3 regions of the Pseudomonas sp. EL_65y_Pfl2_R95 genome follow, and region 3 is predicted to be linked to each of the others. Evidence: predicted binding sites of a transcription regulator. Region 3 holds the regulator's gene; each other region holds the start of a gene.

Region 1 (6,377 bases), 610 kb from region 3:
AGGCTAGCGGTGCGCACATAGGCTTCAGTGCCATCAGGCGCCTGCACGGCAAGCCAGCCATGACCGCCAATGGCAACGTCGAGATCACGTCCGGTTTCCTGCATGGAACCCGGGGTAAAGTCAGTCCCCGGACGCTCACTCATGGCGTAAACGCGCGACGGATAGACATCACCGAACGACGAAATCGCTCGCGCCTGCTCAAAGTCACGGCGAAAGCCGTTGGTTGAAATGTTCGCCAAGTTGTTGGCGTGCGCGCGCTGAGCCAGTGTGTTGTTCTGGGCCCCAGTCATGGCGACGTAAAGCATTTTATCCATGGTAACTCTCCGAGATAGGCGTGCCGCCTTGTGCTCTATACAGGCAATATTGCAAAGCCTGTGCCACTCCCGGAATAAATACTCAAGCCATTGATATATATAATATTTTTATAAACAAAAAGCTCCCGAAGGAGCTTTCTGGTCTCGCCAACGGCGAGGCATTGCCGCCAGCGGCAAAGCCAGCATCAACGCAGGTTGATAATCGTCTGCGTCACCGCACTTTCAGTCTCGATGGTTTTTGCATTCGCCTGGTAGTTGCGCTGGGCAACAATCAAGTTAACCAGCTGATCGGACAACTCGACGTTAGAATCTTCCAGCGCACCCGACTGCAAGGCACCCAAGGTACCGCTGTTTGGCGCACCAATGACCGGCTCACCTGATTCAAACGACTGCACCCATGCAGTTTTACCGACCGGGGTCAGCCCTTGCATGTTGGCGAAGTTAGCCAATACCACTTGGCCCTGAACTTTTGACTGACCATTGGTGTAGCGCGCGAAAATCACGCCGGTGTCATCAATTTCAAGCCCAGCAAGCTCACCGGTGGTGTAGCCATTTTGATCAACACTGTTGACCGCAAACAGGCTCGAATACTGGGTCGTACCGCGGAAGTCAAAATTGACGCCCGTTGCATTCGCTGTCGCGCCATTGCCACTCCAAACCGGTGGCGTGCCCCCATCAGAAGCCGCCGGAACCCAGTTGGTCATATTAATGGTGCCGTTGGCCGCGACAGTAAAATCTGTCGACGTCAGTGCAGCAGTATCAAGTTGACCTGCAGCATTAAAGGTCAGGTTTGCCGAATAAGGCGTAGTCGAAGTCGGCGTCGCCGGGTTGCGCCCATCCACCAGCACATTCATTTGCCAGTTGTTTGCACCCGTTTTAATGAAGTACTGCGTGAACGCGTGGGAGTTACCCTGTGAATCGAAAATATTCACCGACGTCGACGAGTTAAACGAGGTTGGATCATTGGGATCAAACGGGGTGGTCGTCGGCACTTCGTTAGTCGAATTGAGGTTGAACGGCTGAGTGATGGTGCTCGTTGGCTTCGGCGCCTGGCTGGCACTCTCAACCTTAAGGTCCGAGATGACGCCATTTTGCAGATTGCCGTTGCCATCGACCGCATAACCTTGCAGTTTGTAGCCGAAGTTATTGACGATGTTGCCCGCCCGGTCGGTGCCGAAATAACCAGCACGGGTGTAGCTGATATCACCATTATTACTGGTGCGGAAAAACCCGTTGCCGTTAATCGCCAAATCCAACGAGTTCTGCGTGTAGTTGACGTTGCCCTGATTGAACAACTGCGAAACGTCACTGAGCAATACCCCGCTGCCCTGTGCGTTTTTTCCGGAGCCCAGCACAGAGGCGGCATATACATCAGCAAATTCGGCACGCGACTGTTTGAAGCCGGCAGTACCTGCGTTGGCAATGTTATTACCGGTAACGTTGAGATCGCTGGTCGCTGCGCGCAGACCGCTAAGCCCGATATTGAACGCCATGGAATACTCCTTTGCCGGAACAGCCGGCCATTAAATCGTGTTGATTACTGACCGATTACCTGAACCTGGGAAAGCGGCACGCTGCCCAGTCCCGCTAAATTCAGCATGAGTTCGCTGCCGCCCAAAGTGACACTGTCAACGTTGGCTGGAAGCATGGTGTAGAGACCTTTAGTTTCACCGGCATAGGTCGCTTCCGCCTCAAAGGCGTAAGTGCCTGGCGGCATTGTATTGCCGCTAGAGTCCTTGCCATCCCAGATAAAGCTGACGTTGCCTGCTTCCTGCTCACCCAGGTTGACTCGGCTAACCGTAGAGCCTGCGCTGTCTTTAACATTGACGTAGACGTTGCTGCTACTGGTTGGCAAAACCAAGCTGGCTTTAAAGCTTTCGCTGGTATCAACCACTGCGCTGTCGGTCGGCACAATCACCTTGCGCCCAACCAGAGACGATGCCTGCAAGGCCTGCGACGACTGATAGCCCGACAACAAGGTGTCGACGCTGCCGTTCAACTGCTGAATACCTTCAACCTGGCTGAACTGGGCCAACTGAGCGATGAACTCGCCGTTGCCTTGCGGCTCAAGCGGGTTCTGGTTATTCAATTGGGCGACCAACAGATTCAAAAACTCGTCTTTACCGAGTTCTTTGTCTGTACCGGTACTGGACGATTTAATCTGCAGTTGATCAAGGACCGAACTGCCAACGCCACTGGTGCTATCGACGCTCATTTAGCGTTCCTCATTGATGGCTTACTGACCCAGGGTCAGCACCTTCTGCAACATTTGTTTAGCGGTATTCATCATTTCAACGTTGGTCTGGAAAGCCCGGCTGGCAGAGATCATGTCAGCCATTTCTTCAACCACATTGACGTTGGGGTAATACACATAGCCATTCTCATCAGCTGCCGGATGGTTCGGCTCATAACGCGGCATCAACGAGCTCTGATCTTCAACGATGCCCAACACCTGAACACCACTGCCTGCTGCATCCTGCTCGGCAAACAGCGAGCCGCTGCCATCACCTTGGGCCTGCTGAAACATGGTGGCGAAAACCGGGTGACGTGCGCGGTAGGTCTGGTCAATATTCGACGACACCGACTCGGCGTTGGCGATGTTGCTGGAAATGGTATTGAGGCGAGTGCTTTGCGCGCTCATACCGGTCCCGGCGATATTGAATACACTGGCTAGTGACATGGCATCAGTCTCCGTTAGTCGCCGCGCAGGGCGCTGATCAGCCCTTTGAATTTGCTATTGAGTAAGGTGAAGCTCGCTTGGAAATCGATAGCGTTTTGCGCATAGTTCGACTGCTCCAGCTGAGTATCAACAGTGTTCTGATCCAGCGAAGGGCTCATTGGAGTGCGATACTTAAGCTCGGCTTCAGCGGTGGCCATACCTTCAGCACTGATGTGGTGTGAGTTGGTAAGGTTCAAACCAAAGGTGCCGCCCTTGGCCTTGGCACTTTGCTCGGCAAGCACAGAGGCAAAATCCAGATCACGCGCTTTGTAGTTAGGCGTGTCTGCGTTAGCCATGTTATTGGCCAACACTTCAGCACGCTGAGCGCGAAAGCCCAGTGCTTGTTGGTGAATGCCGAGTGCGCTTGCGAAGCTGATACTCATGGTTTGTGCCCTTGCCGATTGCCGAAGCCGTTTCTGTGCAAGAGACAAAGCAAACCCTGTGCCAATTAATTTAATCGTTTATATACAATAACTTACGCATATACAGATTCGATTTTCAGGCTAAAGCGGCAATGCATTTCCGCTTGCGGCAATGCCATTCGCTGTTCTTTTGCCGTTGCCGCCCGGCAAAGCGGCAATATGCGCTGTCCACTCTAGGAGGGGCATAGGATGCGTGAGGTGATTGACGCTCACGGTGGACGACGTTTTTTCATCCACCGTTACGATCTCGAATACTCGGATTGCATGCGCGAGCCTATGGTGGACAAGCTTCGCGTTGTCACACCCTACAAGAGCCACCAATGGCGGCCGTGCAGCTAACGTCCCGTAGGGCGGATGACGCTCTTTTCATCCACCGTTACGATCTCGAATACTCGGATTGCATGCGCGGGCCATGGTGGACAATCTTCGCGTTGGCCACTCACCGAATGTGCCGCCAACAGGCTTATTTAACCTTATAAATGATGCCCGGACTGCACTGCACCATCTGATACAAATCAGGCAGGGCATTGAGCGCCTCGGAGGCGCCTAAAAACAGATAGCCACCCGGCTTCAACGTCGCGTGAATACGGGTCAGAATGTCCTTCTTGACCTCTGCGGAAAAATAAATCAGCACGTTACGGCAGAACACCACATCAAACTTGCCGAGGCTGGCATAACTCTCCAGCAGGTTGAGCGGACGAAACTCAACACGGCTTTTGATCGGCATTTTAACCACCCAGCGACCTGGCGCCTTGGGCTCAAAGTAGCGCTGCAAACGCTCCTGCGAGAGGCCACGACCAATTGCCAGGCTGTCGTACTCACCCGACTTGCAGTTGACCAGCATGGTCGGTGACAAGTCGGTGGCTACGATCTGCACGCCCCCACGCAACTGGCCTAGGTTGCTCTTCTCGAACTCATCGATGGTCATCGACAGCGAATAAGGTTCTTGCCCCGACGAGCACGCGGCCGACCAGATACGCAAGCGCTGACCGGCATTAGCCTTGAGCAATTCAGGCAGCACGCGCTTTTTCATCACTTCAAAAGGATAGGTATCACGAAACCACAGGGTTTCGTTGGTGGTCATGGCATCAACCACTTGCTCACGCAAACCGCTACGCGGCATGGCCTGCATACGCTGAACCAACTCGCCGAGGCTCTTGATACTGTTCTGTTCCATCAGCTTATTAAGCCGACTGGAGACCAGATACTGCTTGTTAGTACCGAGCAAGATTCCACAGGCTTTTTCGAGGAAGCTCCGGAACTGTTCGAAATCCAAATTTCCTGACGTCACTCGCATTGCCCCGTAAAATAATAGTGATGATCTATGCGGCACCAGCCCCATAAACCCGGCCCATAAACAAGCTCAGGCGGGCTTGTGATGTCCTGTCACAACGTAAAGACACAGTGACGACCTTGCCGCTTGTCGCATTGGCTGGCGATGCTTACTCACCGCGATCAACCTGATTGATCCGCTCAACTACCCTTGAGGCTAAATCATCTGGCCGGAACTTGGCGAGAAAATCATCCGCCCCAACCTTCTTGACCATTGCCTGATTGAACACACCCGAGAGTGACGTATGCAGCAACAGGTGCAGGCCCTGCATGCGCGCATCACTGCGAATAGCGGTGGTCAGGGTATAGCCATCCATTTCTGGCATTTCAATGTCAGAAATAATCATCAGCAATTCATCGGCTGGACGTCGCCCTTCATCCGCCATCTTACGCAGATACTCCAACGCCTCACGCCCATCATTAAGCGCCGTCACCTCAACCCCAATGGTCTGTAGGCAACGCGACACCTGCTTACGGGCCACCGAGGAGTCATCCACAATCAACACATGCTGTTTAACCGCTTTACCCTGGGTGGCCGCATCTACCACACCCTCGGAAATCGCTTCAGAGGTCGGTGAAACTTCAGCCAGAACCTTTTCTACGTCGATAATTTCAACCATCTGCTGATCAAGATGGGTTACCGCCGTCAGGTAATGATCGCGCCCCGTACCTTTCGGTGGCGGCAGGATTTCTTCCCAGTTCATATTAACGATGCGCTCTACAGCGCTGACTAAAAAACCCTGAGTCTTGGTGTTGTACTCAGTGATGATGACAAAGCTGCTTTTCAAATCAGCCAGCGGCTTACAACCCGTCGCCAGTGACAAGTCGATTATTGGAATAGTCCCGCCACGGATATTAGCGACCCCACGTACCACCGAACTGGATTTTGGCATGACGGTCAGGCGCGGGCATTGCAGCACCTCTTTAACCTTAAATACGTTAATCCCGTACAGCTGCTTGCCGTCGAGGCGAAACAACAACAGTTCTAAACGATTTTGTCCGACTAACTGGGTGCGTTGATTCACCGAGTCCATAACACCAGCCATGCCGTTCTCCTTATTTTATGCGCCCGTAAAACTGAGGTTAGCAGGCGGCACGGGCCTTGCACGCTAATACATATGATTGCAGATACGACGTTATATCGACAGATTTGGGCAAAAAGCCATCATTTCATACTGGCCTGGCTATTACCCGCAACCCTTTGCTTCAGCTCAACTGCTGCGGCCAATTCAACCCTGCCTGAACAGCTTATCGGCGCCGCCCAGACTTTTCTTGAGGCATCAGTGTCCGACTATTTACAACGCAGCGATATCAGTGGCCGGCATGAGATTGAAATCAACCGCCTTGATCCGCGCTTGCGTCTGCCGTTGTGCGACAAAGAATTGACTACCACCCTGGAAAGCCCGGCAGAGCCCATTGGTCGTGTCACCTTGCGGGTTCGCTGCGACGGCACATCGCCCTGGACAATTTTTGTCCCAGGACAGGTTCGTCTTTATCGTGACGTGGTGACGGCAACCCGCCCGCTAAAACGCGCCAGCGTGATCAGTGAGTTCGACGTTACATTGGCGGAACGTGACGTCGGCCTGCTCA
Region 2 (6,377 bases), on a different contig from region 3:
AAGACCTGGCGTGCCTGGGCTTCTCTGCTGACCTGGTATTGCAATCGTTCTGCCACACTGCGGCCTATCCAAAGCCGATTGATGTGACCACTCACCACACCCTGCCTGACTTCATCCGCACCCGCGGTGGCGTTTCGCTGCGTCCTGGTGACGGCATCATCCACAGCTGGCTGAACCGCATGCTGCTGCCAGACACCGTCGGTACTGGTGGTGACTCGCACACCCGCTTCCCGATGGGTATCTCGTTCCCAGCCGGTTCGGGCCTGGTTGCGTTCGCTGCCGCCACTGGCGTTATGCCGCTGGACATGCCGGAATCCATCTTGGTTCGCTTCAAGGGCAAAATGCAGCCTGGCATCACCTTGCGTGACCTGGTTCATGCCATCCCTTACTACGCCATCCAGAAAGGCCTGCTGACGGTTGAGAAGAAAGGCAAGATCAACGCTTTCTCCGGCCGCATCCTTGAGATCGAAGGTCTTGATGAGCTGACCGTTGAACAAGCGTTCGAACTGTCTGACGCCTCTGCCGAGCGCTCTGCTGCTGGTTGCACGATCAAGATGCCGGAAAAGGCAATTGCCGAATACCTGCAGTCGAACATCACCCTGCTGCGCTGGATGATCAGTGAAGGCTATGGCGATGCGCGCACCATGGAACGTCGTGCTCAAGCAATGGAAGCCTGGTTAGCCAACCAGGAACTGATGAGTGCCGATGCTGACGCGGAATACGCTGAAATCATCGAAATCGACCTGTCAGAACTGAAAGAACCGGTGCTGTGCGCACCCAACGACCCAGACGATGCACGTCTGCTGTCGAGCGTTCAGGGCGAGAAGATCGACGAAGTGTTTATCGGCTCGTGCATGACCAACATTGGTCACTTCCGCGCTGCCGGCAAGCTGCTCGAACAAGTCAAAGGTTCGCTGCCAACTCGTCTGTGGCTTTCGCCGCCGACCAAGATGGACGCTCACCAACTGACTGAAGAGGGCTACTACGGCATCTTCGGCAAGGCTGGCGCGCGCATGGAAATGCCGGGCTGCTCGCTGTGCATGGGTAACCAGGCGCGCGTGGAAGCGAACTCGACCGTGGTTTCGACCTCGACGCGTAACTTCCCCAACCGTTTGGGCGATGGCGCTAACGTGTACCTGGCCTCTGCCGAACTGGCTGCGGTCGCTGCAATCACCGGCAAACTGCCGACGGTTGAAGAGTACATGGGCTATGCGAAAAACATCGACAGCATGGCTGCCGACGTTTATCGCTACCTGAGCTTCGACCAGATTGCCGAGTTCCGTGAAGCCGCAGCGAACGCCAATATCCCGGTCGTTCAAGCTTAAGCGTCACTAGCAATAAAAGAAGCCTCGCCCTCTGCGGGGCTTCTTTTTGCGCGCAATTTAGCCGCGAACACCAGATCACTGGCACATGGATTGCTAAAGACTTAACAAGTAAAAGCACAACAAGCAGCCCAGCGAAGGAGCTTGCTTATCGACAATGGCGTCGTTTCGGTACTGCCCCTGCGCAGCCACTGGATCGGCGTTTTTTTTGTAGTAAAGGGAATGTTCAATGGCTGATCAAACAACTGGCCGCAGCGATGTACTGGATTGGGTTAACGGCTCTGACGCACCGGAAAAGAGCACGCTTAATCTAGGTATTATGGCCCTGACGGACGCAGCGTCATTGATTGTGGCGGCCACTCAGGGCTTTGCCCAGCCTTATGGCCTGACCCTCAACCTGCAACGTCAGTCATCGTGGGCAACCCTGCGCGACAAATTACTCAACCGCGAACTGGATGCCGCGCACTCGCTGTACGGCCAGGTTTACGGCACCCATCTTGGCATCGGCGGCACTGCGACTGAGATGGCAATCCTCATGGGGCTTAATCACAACGGTCAGGCGATCAACCTATCCGAACAGCTTAAACGCAGCGGCGTGACCAATGGTGAAGCACTGAAAACCCAGGCGCATCAAAGCAGTGCAAAACTCACCTTCGCCCAAACCTTTCCCACTGGCACCCATGCCATGTGGCTGTCTTACTGGCTCGCAAGCCAGGGCATCCACCCCATTAACGACGTCAATACGGTAGTGGTGCCACCGGCGCAGATGGTTGCGCACCTCAATGCGCAGCGCATCGACGGTTTCTGTGCTGGCGGCCCATGGGGTGCCTTGGCGGTCGATCAGGGCCAAGGCTTTACGGTTGCGACAACTCAAATGATTTGGCCGGACCATCCAGAAAAAGTACTGGGTGTGACCCGGGAGTTCGTAGAACTCTACCCTAATACCGCACGCGCACTGACCATGGCAGTGCTCGAAGCCAGCCGCTTTATTGACGAAAATCCGGAAAACAAGCGCAGCACAGCCAAACTGATTAGCAGCCCTGACTACGTTGATGCACCGCTGTCATCTGTTGAGCCGCGCTTTCTTGGCCATTATCAAGACGGGCTTGGCAATGCTTGGACCGATCCCCATCCGCTGCGTTTTCATGCCGATGGCTTGGTAAACATGCCCTACTTATCCGATGGCATGTGGTTTATGACCCAATTCCGCCGCTGGGGCCTGCTACGCGAAGACCCTGATTATTTGGCGGTGGCGCAGCGTATCCAGCAACTCGATATTTACCGTCAGGCGGCTGATGCGCTGAATATTGCCGTGCCCTCCGCCATGCGCAGCAGCACCCTGCTCGATGGAAAATGCTGGGATGGCAGCAACCCAGCAGACTATGCACGAAGTTTTGCGCTTCACGCATTGAGCGATAGCTCTATGACCGCTCAATAACCAGCAGGAGGCTGAAACATGCTGCGCATACTGCTTATTAACGACACACCGAAAAAAGTCGGCCGTCTCAAGGCTGCGCTAACCGAAGCCGGCTTCGAGGTTATTGATGAATCCGGCTTGACTATCGACCTGCCCGCCCGCGTCGAGGCCGTACGCCCTGACGTGATTCTGATTGACAGTGAGTCGCCCGGCCGTGATGTCATGGAGCAGGTTGTATTGGTCAGTCGTGACCAGCCGCGCCCAATCGTTATGTTCACTGACGAGCACAACCCGAGCGTAATGCGCCAGGCGATTCAATCGGGGGTTAGCGCCTACATAGTCGAAGGCATCCACGCCCAGCGCCTGCAGCCTATCCTCGATGTGGCAATGGCGCGCTTTGAAAGCGATCAAGCGCTGCGGGCACAGCTACAGGCTCGCGATGCGCAGTTGGCTGAACGCAAGCGCATTGAACTGGCAAAAGGATTGCTGATGAAAATGAAGAGCTGCGATGAGGAAGCCGCCTACACTTTGATGCGTCGCCAAGCCATGAGCCGTCAGCAGAAGTTGGCGCAGGTCGCCGAGCAGATTATTGCCATGCACGATCTGCTGGGTAACTAGCGCCGCACACCCGGTCTCAAGATAAGGGCAACTGTACCGGTCATACCTTCACTGTTGTGCTCACAGGACGACTCACCCGCAAACTGTAGCCCTGTCTCCACGGCCGGTTGTATCTGCGTTAGCCAGCACAGGCTGATTAAGATACAGCCTTGTGCATACTGCCGGCCTGGAGCCCACCATGACCACCCACACCGAAGAACGTCAACTGCTTAGCGAGGCTGACCAGCGTGGTTTGAACTATTTCGACAGTTTGCCGACTCGCCCAGTGTTCCCAAACAGCGCAGCGCTCACAACGCTCAACAGTCTCGACCAACCCTTTGCCGAACAAGGCGAAGCGGCAAGTGAAGTGTTACGGCGTTTGGATGAGATTGCCTCGCCAGCCACTGTCAGCTCCAACAGTTCGCGCTATTTCGGCTTTGTGATCGGCGCAACGCTTCCTGCCGCCGCCGCAGCCGAGCGCTTGGTCCTGGCGTGGGATCAATGTGCGTCTTCCTATGACAACTCGCCGGCAGCGGATGTCATTGAGCGCATTGCCGGCCACTGGGTACTCGATGCCCTCGGGCTGCCGGCAAGCAGCGCTGTGGGTTTTGGCACCAGCGCTACCGCCTGCACACTGGCTTGCATCGCCGCTGCGCGGCGCTCGTTATTGCAGCGCAAAGGCTGGGACTTTGACGGCGATGGGCTGATGGGCGCACCAGAGGTACGCGTTGTGGTGTCGGCCAGCGTGCATATCACAGTCAAAAAGGCCCTGCGTGTGCTTGGCTTCGGCACCAACCGACTCATTATCGCAGCGGTCGATGAGCATGGCAGGATTGACCCGCAACACCTGCCACCACTTGATGACCTGTGCATCCTGTGCCTGCAAGCCGGAGAAGTTAATACCGGAGAGTTTGACCCCTTTGCGACCCTGATCCCAAGCGCCAAAGCAGCGGGCGCTTGGGTACATGTTGATGGCGCTTTTGGCCTCTGGGCGCGTGCGTCATCTTCAGCCCAGCTTGCGCAAGGTGTCGAGCAGGCGGATAGCTGGACCACCGATGGTCACAAATGGCTAAACACGCCGTACGATGGCGCCATGGCCATCTGCCGTGATGCGGATGCCTTGGCTCAAGCCATGAATAGCGATGCCGCCTATGCCACGGCATCAAAGGATGCACAGAAGAACCTCAATCTGGAGTTCTCACGCCGGGCTCGCGGCGTTCCGATTTGGGCGGCGCTTGCCTCACTTGGCCGTGAAGGTTTACGCAATATGATTGACCAACACATCCGCCAAGCCCGCCATTTGGCCAAGCGCTTGCGTGCGGCTGGGTATCAAGTGCTTAACCGTGTGGTGCTCAATCAGGTCCTCGTGCGGGCCGATAACGATCAACAAACCATTGCCATCCGGCTTGCCGCCCAAGCGTCCGGTCAGGTCTGGTTCGGACCCACCGTCTGGCAAGAACGGCCTGCCTTTCGCCTGAGCATTTCATCCTGGCGCACCACTGATGCCGATATCGACCTGCTTGCCGAGTTGTTGATTGCACTCAAGCAAGACATCAGCCCTTGAATCTTTAATCGCAGCGCAAGCCACTCGACAAGCCTGGTGTGTCGGGTTTATCTTTGCCGCTGGCCACCGCAGTGGCCAGCGTCGCTCGGACGGTTCCGGGCGCTTACGTATTCCGAGGTTTTTATGGCTGATCCAGCTAAGCGCCGCTTTGCGCGCATTGATCGTCTCCCCCCTTATGTTTTCAACATTACTGCTGAACTGAAGATGGCGGCTCGCCGTCGCGGCGAAGACATCATTGACTTCAGCATGGGTAACCCGGACGGCCCAACCCCGCCGCATATCGTTGAGAAACTATGTACCGTTGCTCAACGCGAAGACACCCATGGCTATTCGACCTCACGTGGCATTCCGCGCCTGCGCCGCGCGATTTCACGTTGGTATGCCGACCGCTACCAAGTCGATATCGACCCAGAAGATGAGGCCATCGTCACCATTGGCTCGAAAGAGGGTCTCGCTCACCTGATGCTGGCGACCCTGGATCATGGGGATACGGTGCTGGTGCCGAACCCCAGCTACCCCATTCATATTTATGGTGCTGTGCTGGCGGGTGCCCAAGTGCGTTCGGTACCGCTGGTGCCCGGTGTCGACTTTTTCGCCGAGTTGGAGCGGGCAATTCGCGAGTCCATCCCCAAGCCGAAAATGATGATTCTGGGCTTCCCCTCTAACCCGACTGCACAATGTGTGGAGCTGGACTTCTTTGAGCGCGTGGTAGCCCTGGCCAAACAATACGATGTATTGGTGGTGCATGACCTGGCCTACGCCGATATCGTCTATGACGGCTGGAAGGCGCCATCGATCATGCAGGTGCCGGGTGCCAAAGACGTTGCCGTAGAGTTTTTCACCCTGTCGAAGAGTTACAACATGGCGGGCTGGCGGATTGGCTTTATGGTTGGCAACAAAGAGTTGGTCAATGCTCTGGCGCGAATCAAGAGTTATCACGATTACGGCACATTTACCCCATTACAGGTGGCCGCCATTGCCGCCCTTGAGGGAGATCAACAGTGTGTCCGCGACATCGCCGAGCAATACCGCCAACGCCGTAACCTGATGGTTAAAGGGCTGCACGAACTGGGCTGGATGGTTGAGAACCCCAAAGCCTCGATGTACGTCTGGGCCAAAATCCCGCAGGCCTACGCCGCATTGGGCTCGTTGGAGTTCGCTAAAAAGCTGCTGTCTGAAGCCAAGGTCTGCGTATCACCCGGCATCGGTTTTGGCGACTACGGGGATGACCACGTGCGCTTTGCCTTGATTGAGAACCAGGACCGTATTCGTCAGGCCTTGCGCGGTATAAAACACATGTTCAGATCAGACGGGCTACTGCCGGGCGCGGCAGCGAAACCTTAGCGCCTGCTGCTCGTCACGACTGCTCAATAGTGGAGCCAACTGAGCAGTCGTGGCGTTTCAACTCGAATAGTCGAGCACGGTCCAGACACTACTCAACGCCTCTCCGATCACACAACTCGACTGCATCAGTTCC
Region 3 (6,377 bases):
ACAGGCGGGCATCGCGGCGGTTCCTTAACTGAGGTCGCGGTGGCGGGTCTGGACGTTTTTGAGCTGAGCTTTGAGTGCTTTGCCCAAACGGTTGGCGATATAAACCGAGCGATGATGCCCCCCTGTGCAGCCAATTGCGACGGTAACGTAGGCGCGATTACTGGCCGCGAAACGTGGCAACCACTTGCTCAGATAGGCATGGATGTCTTGATACATCTCTTGAACATCCGGCTGGCTGTCTAAATAGTCCGACACCGGTTGTTCCAGTCCCGAGAAATCGCGCAACTCGGGCCGCCAATAGGGGTTCGGCAAGCAGCGTACATCAAATACCACGTCGGCATCGACCGGCATGCCCCGCTTGAAGCCGAAGGATTCAACCAGAAATGCGGTGCCCGGATCTGGCTTGTTCAACAAGCGCAGGGCGAGGGTGTCGCGCAGCTGATAGAGATTCAGGTGGGTGGTGTCGATCTTTAAATCGGCCAGATCAATGATGGGCTCCAGCAGCAGCGTTTCATCGGTAATGGCTTCGGCTAACGAACGGTTGTCGTTGGTCAGCGGGTGGCGGCGACGGGTCTCGGAGAAGCGTTTGAGCAGGGTTTCTTCGTTTGCATCCAGATAAAGCAGGTCGCACTGAACATTGCGCGCGCGCACTTGTTCAAGCAACTCTGGAAACATATTCAAATCGCTGGGCAGGTTACGTGCGTCAATTGACACCGCCACATTGGGGCGAGCTGAATCTTTCTGCTGGAACGCTCGCTCAGCGAGTTGCGGCAGCAAGCTGGCAGGCAGGTTATCGATGCAGTAAAAGCCGTTGTCCTCAAGTACATCAAGGGCGGTACTTTTGCCTGATCCAGAACGCCCGCTGACTATTATCAAGCGCATGTAGGTTCTCTGTCGATTAGACAACCTCTGAAAAAGGACTGTGCCAACGCCTGTTGCATTCCATCGCGACTGAACCGTCGCCTTGGCTCACTTTGACGCCTCAGGGCAAGCCTATGGCCCCGGCACTCGCCACCTTTTGCAGAGAATCCTTAGCTGTTGTTCTGGATGTCGACAACAACCTGGTACAGCTCGTCATTGCTCTGTGCCTGGCGCAGTCGTTCGCGGACATCGCTGCGGTCAAGCATGCTGGCGATTTGACGAAGTAGCTCCAAGTGCTCATCCGTGGCCGCTTCAGGAACCAGCAGGACGAACAGCAAATCTACCGGTGCGCCATCGATTGCATCGAAATCTACAGCGGAGTCGAGCCTGAGTAACGCACTGATCGGCGCGTTGCAAGCAGGCAGACGGCAGTGCGGAATGGCAATACCATTGCCAAAACCGGTGGACCCGAGTTTCTCGCGGGCAATCAGGCTTTCGAAAATGTCTTGTCCATCGAGGTCGGGCAATTCGCGCGCAACCAGGTTGGCAATCTGTTCGAGAACACGTTTTTTGCTGCCGCCCGGCACGTTCACCAAGGAACGGCCGGGGGTCAGGATATTTTCAAGTCGGATCATAGGAGTTGGGCGATATCAACGGGCCATTGCACCCTGTTGACGGTCGAGCTGCTTTTCCTTGTGCTTGATAAGTTGTCTGTCGAGTTTGTCGGTCAGTAAATCGATTGCTGCGTACATATCATCGTGTTCGGCATTAGCGACAATTTCGCCGCCTGCAATGTGTAAGGTGGCTTCGATTTTCTGTTTGAGCTTCTCGACCTCCATAATAACTTGCACATTCGTAATCTTGTCGAAGTGGCGTTCTAGTCGACTGAATTTTTCGTCGATGTAGTCACGCAGGGCGTCGGTCACATCTAGCTGATGTCCACTGATGTTGACTTGCATACCGCATTCTCCTTGTTGCCGTGTGTAAGAGACAGGCTGTTTGCCTGCCGCCGGAACACTGTGGCGCGAAAAATCCTCAGTAAACATTTCCCACGCTGGGTAATAGCAGTATGGCTACTTTATCCAAGCGCGGGGCAGTTCGGTATTGGTTGAGACGATTTTCCTGTTCATCAACTGCTACATCAATCGCTTGCGTTCACTTGAAGGCGCGATACCGAGGGACTCACGGTATTTAGCAACTGTGCGGCGAGCTACTTGAATGCCTTGTGCCTCCAGTAAACCAGCGATCTTGCTGTCACTCAACGGCTTTTTTGCATTTTCCGCTGCAACCAGTTTCTTGATAATCGCGCGGATCGCTGTAGACGAGCATTCTCCGCCTTCGGAGGTGCTTACGTGGCTGGAGAAGAAGTATTTCAACTCGTAAATGCCACGCGGGGTGTGCATGAATTTCTGCGTGGTAACCCGCGAGATGGTGGACTCGTGCATGCCGACTGCTTCGGCAATGTCGTGCAGTACCAGAGGCTTCATCGCTTCGTCACCGTAGTCGAGGAACCCGCGCTGATGCTCAACGATCTGAGTAGCGACTTTCATCAGGGTCTCGTTGCGGCTTTGCAGGCTTTTGATAAACCAGCGAGCTTCTTGCAACTGATTGCGCATAAAGGTGTTGTCAGCGCTGGAGTCCGCACGGCGGACAAAGCCTGCATATTGAGCGTTGACCCGCAGGCGGGGCATGGCTTCCTGGTTAAGCTCTACCAGCCAGCGCTCATTGTGTTTGCGCACAATCACGTCGGGCACCACATACTCCGGCTCGCTGGACTCAATCTGCGAACCCGGACGCGGGTTAAGGCTTTGGATCAGCTCGATGACCTGGCGCAGGTCGTCTTCCTTGAGCTTCATGCGGCGCATCAGTTGGCTGTAGTCACGATTGCCAAGCAAGTCCAGATAATCATTGGCGAGGCGCTGTGCTTCAACTAGCCAAGGGGTCTTGGCGGGTAGCTGGCGCAGTTGCAGGGTCAGGCATTCGCGCAGGTCTCGTGCGGCGATGCCCGAAGGCTCGAACTGCTGAATGCGGTGCAGGACGGCTTCAATCTCGTCGAGCTCGATGTCCAGTTCAGGATCAAAGGCTTCCAGAATCTCTTCCAGGGTTTCTTCGAGGTAGCCTTGTGGGTTGATGCAGTCGATCAGGGTGACTGCAATCAAACGGTCCTTGTCGGACATTGGCGACAGATTGAGCTGCCAGAGCATGTGGCTCTGCAGGCTTTCACCGGTTGAGGTGCGCGTGGTGAAGTCCCACTCGTCATCGTCACTGTTGCTGCTTGGCAAGCTGCTGGCGCTGGTCTGGTAGACATCCTCCCACGCGGTATCAATGGGCAGCTCATTGGGAATGCGTTCGTTCCACTCACCTTCTTCCAGATTGTCCACGGTTTGTGGCGCATCTTGGTGGTTGCTGCTTTCTTCGTAGGTGTCTTGTTGCTTGGGCTGCTCGACAGTTGCGGTTTCTGCGCCGTCGGCCATAGGATCCGAATTATCGAAGTCTTCGCCATCTTCCTGGCGTTCGAGCATTGGGTTTGACTCCAGCGCCTCCTGGATTTCTTGTTGAAGATCCAAGGTCGACAGTTGGAGTAAGCGAATGGCTTGTTGCAGCTGAGGAGTCATCGTCAGCTGCTGGCCCATCTTCAGGACTAGCGATGGTTTCATTGCAGACCTTATTTACCGGCGTCTCTGCGCAATCCACTACAGGGCGCCGAAGGAGGCGCCTCAAGGAAGCAAATTATATGCCTGAATTGCAGTGCTTTGCCTAGCTGTTGCCGCTTATCGGGTGAAAAAATCCAGGTTAAAGGCGGAATTCATGACCCAAGTAGACTTCTTTTACCGTCTGGTTGGCCAGAATTGCCTCTGAATCACCTTCTGCAATGAGTTGGCCATCGCTGACGATATAAGCGGTTTCGCAAATATCCAGCGTTTCGCGCACATTGTGGTCGGTGATCAACACGCCAATACCCTTGGCTTTCAAGTGATGGATGATTTGCTTGATGTCGCCAACCGAAATCGGATCAACACCCGCAAAAGGCTCGTCGAGCAAAATAAATTTCGGTGCAGTGGCCAGGGCGCGGGCAATTTCAACACGGCGCCGCTCGCCACCGGACAAGCTCATTCCCAGGTTGTCACGAATGTGGTGAATATGGAATTCCTCAAGCAGGTTCTCCAATTCAGCCTCACGGCCAGCCCGATCGAGTTCTTTGCGGGTCTCAAGAATGGCCATGATGTTATCGGCAACACTGAGCTTACGGAAAATCGAAGCCTCTTGAGGCAGGTAGCCAATGCCCGCGCGCGCGCGGCCGTGCATCGGCTGATGGCTGACATCGAGGTCGTCAATCAGGATGCGACCCTGGTCAGCCTGGACTAAGCCCACAATCATGTAGAAGCAGGTGGTTTTACCTGCGCCGTTAGGGCCGAGCAGGCCGACGATTTGGCCGCTGTCTATGCTCAGGCTAACGTCACGGACAACCTGGCGGCTTTTATAGCTTTTCGCCAAGTGTTGGGCTTTCAATGTAGCCATTAATTACTGCCCTTGGGTGGGTTTGTTCTTCGGCTGAATCACCATGTCGATGCGCGGGCGCGGCGTGGTCACTTTGGTGCCATTTGCGCGGCCAGCATTGACGATTTGGCGCTGGGTATCATAGACAATTTTCTCGCCTTCGAAGGTATTGCCCTCTTGGATGACCTTGGCCTGGTCAATCAGCACGATGCGCTCGTTGGCGGAAAAGTACTGAATGGTCAGGCCGTAGGCTTTGACGATCTCTTTGTCGACTGCAGGCTTTTGTTCATAGTACGCAGGGCGCCCGACGGAGGTGAAAACATCAACTTCGCCCTTGGCATTCTGCGTAATAGTGACGGTGTCACCGGTGATTTTCATGGTGCCTTGAGTGATTACTACATCGCCACGGTAAACAGCAACGCCTTGTTTATCGTCGAGTTCTGCACTGTCGGCCTGTACGCGAATCGGTTGATCGCGATCAGTTGGCAAAGCCCAGGCATGAACGCTTCCTAGCGATGCACCCAGGCTGAGTAGAAGGGGGAGGGTTTTAACGAACCTCATGCTGGCCTCTTACGTTGGACAGCAGGAGCATCCGGCTGTCATTTAAATACGCTTTCATTCCTTGCGCCGTGGTCACCCCATTGGCTGCGTCAATTCTAACGGCTTGCTGGGTCTGCGCATATTCCTTATCGGGAATTACCGTAAGACGGCTGGTTGTCAGCAGGGTTGGGCGACCTTTTGCATCCGTGCGTTCAACGCGGACTTTGTCGATCAGTTCGACCTCTTTGCCGCCGGGTGAAACTTCACCTTTTTCACTTTGCACATGCCACGGCAGCTCTGTACCGCGGTACAGCAACAGGTCTGGCTGGGTCAGATAGGAAATATCCGAGTCCTTGGCATGTTCGACTTTGTCGGAGGTCAGCTCGTAATGCAATGTGCCGTCAGGCTGATATTGCACCGTTTTTGAATTGACCACATAAAAATCAATAGTATTTTGCGCAGCGGTTTTCGCCGGTTTGTCCGCGAAGCTGTCAGGGTTGATATTCCAGTAGCCCGCTGCGGCGACTATCAGCACGCCGAGCACGAGGAGCAAGATGTTTAATGGTTTGCGCATAGTTTGCTGTTCTACAGGTAGGCTGCTTGAGCCGCTTCAAGGGTGCCTTGGGCGAGCATGATTTGTTCGCAGAACTCTCGCGCCGCACCTTCGCCGCCTCTGGCTTGAGTCACCGCGAACGCATGCTCGCGCACAAAAGGGTCGGCACTGGCGACAGCCATGCCTAAACCTACGCGGCGAATGACCGGCAGGTCGGGCAGGTCGTCGCCGAGGTAGGCAACTTGTTCATAGTTTAGGCCGAGTTCGCCAAGTAGCTCGTCGAGCACTGCAAGTTTGTCTTCGCGCCCTTGGTAAAGATGCTGAATACCAAGGTTTTGTGCGCGGCGCTCAACTACCGGCGTGGTGCGTCCGGTAATAATCGCGGTGCGCACACCCGAGTTGATCAGCATTTTGATGCCGTGACCGTCGAGGGTGTTGAAGGTTTTAAATTCGCTGCCATCGACCAGGAAATACAGTTTGCCGTCGGTGAGAACGCCGTCTACGTCAAAAATTGCCAGTTTTATCGCGCTGGCGCGTTGTTTGAATTCTGGGGTCATTACATTACTCCGGCGCGAAGCAGGTCATGCATATTCAGCGCACCTACGGGACGATCGTTGTCATCAACTACGACGAGCGCGCTGATTTTATGGTCTTCCATGATCTTCAAAGCTTCAGCTGCAAGCATTTCGGCGCGGGCAGTCTTGCCATGAGCGGTCATGACTTGGTCAATGGTTGCTAGACGTAGATCAATTTCGCGGTCCAGAGTTCTGCGCAAGTCGCCGTCAGTGAAGATTCCGGCGAGCAAACCATTGCAATCCGTTACAACGGTCATGCCCAAGCCCTTTTGGGTCATGATCAGCAGGGCTTCTCGAAGCGAGGTGCCAGATTTTACCGTAGGCAGGCCATCGCCGGTGTGCATGACGTT

Evidence for each region. Region 3 encodes sigma-54, which starts transcription at its own class of promoters, with help from an activator protein. Its sites were predicted from a motif close to ANTGGCATNNANNTTGCTNT; they were not measured.
Region 1: a site for sigma-54 is predicted at 3,463-3,482, ahead of flgB (flagellar basal body rod protein FlgB). Genes of this name have one in related genera too.
Region 2: a site for sigma-54 is predicted at 1,403-1,422, ahead of AACY09_RS20550 (CmpA/NrtA family ABC transporter substrate-binding protein). Genes of this name have one in related genera too.

Annotation. Positions count from the first base shown of each region.
Region 1 covers NZ_CAXAOV010000001.1:539,570-545,946, forward strand. The annotation lists gene AACY09_RS02565 (flagellar basal body rod protein FlgF) at 1-314, opposite strand, end outside; gene flgE (flagellar hook protein FlgE) at 500-1,807, opposite strand; gene flgD (flagellar hook assembly protein FlgD) at 1,852-2,529, opposite strand; gene flgC (flagellar basal body rod protein FlgC) at 2,551-2,994, opposite strand; gene flgB (flagellar basal body rod protein FlgB) at 3,009-3,416, opposite strand; gene AACY09_RS02590 (hypothetical protein) at 3,645-3,794, shown strand; gene cheR (protein-glutamate O-methyltransferase CheR) at 3,919-4,752, opposite strand; gene AACY09_RS02600 (chemotaxis protein CheV) at 4,898-5,833, opposite strand; gene flgA (flagellar basal body P-ring formation chaperone FlgA) at 5,906-6,377, shown strand, end outside.
Region 2 covers NZ_CAXAOV010000007.1:141,360-147,736, reverse strand. The annotation lists gene acnB (bifunctional aconitate hydratase 2/2-methylisocitrate dehydratase) at 1-1,325, shown strand, start outside; gene AACY09_RS20550 (CmpA/NrtA family ABC transporter substrate-binding protein) at 1,552-2,760, shown strand; gene AACY09_RS20545 (ANTAR domain-containing response regulator) at 2,779-3,357, shown strand; gene AACY09_RS20540 (pyridoxal phosphate-dependent decarboxylase family protein) at 3,536-4,900, shown strand; gene alaC (alanine transaminase) at 5,024-6,244, shown strand; gene AACY09_RS20530 (hypothetical protein) at 6,302-6,377, opposite strand, start outside.
Region 3 covers NZ_CAXAOV010000001.1:1,147,141-1,153,517, reverse strand. The annotation lists gene AACY09_RS05495 (HPr family phosphocarrier protein) at 1-12, opposite strand, end outside; gene rapZ (RNase adapter RapZ) at 25-882, opposite strand; gene ptsN (PTS IIA-like nitrogen regulatory protein PtsN) at 1,032-1,496, opposite strand; gene hpf (ribosome hibernation-promoting factor, HPF/YfiA family) at 1,512-1,820, opposite strand; gene AACY09_RS05475 (RNA polymerase factor sigma-54) at 1,998-3,518, opposite strand; gene lptB (LPS export ABC transporter ATP-binding protein) at 3,655-4,380, opposite strand; gene lptA (lipopolysaccharide transport periplasmic protein LptA) at 4,384-4,920, opposite strand; gene lptC (LPS export ABC transporter periplasmic protein LptC) at 4,907-5,473, opposite strand; gene AACY09_RS05455 (KdsC family phosphatase) at 5,485-6,009, opposite strand; gene AACY09_RS05450 (KpsF/GutQ family sugar-phosphate isomerase) at 6,009-6,377, opposite strand, start outside.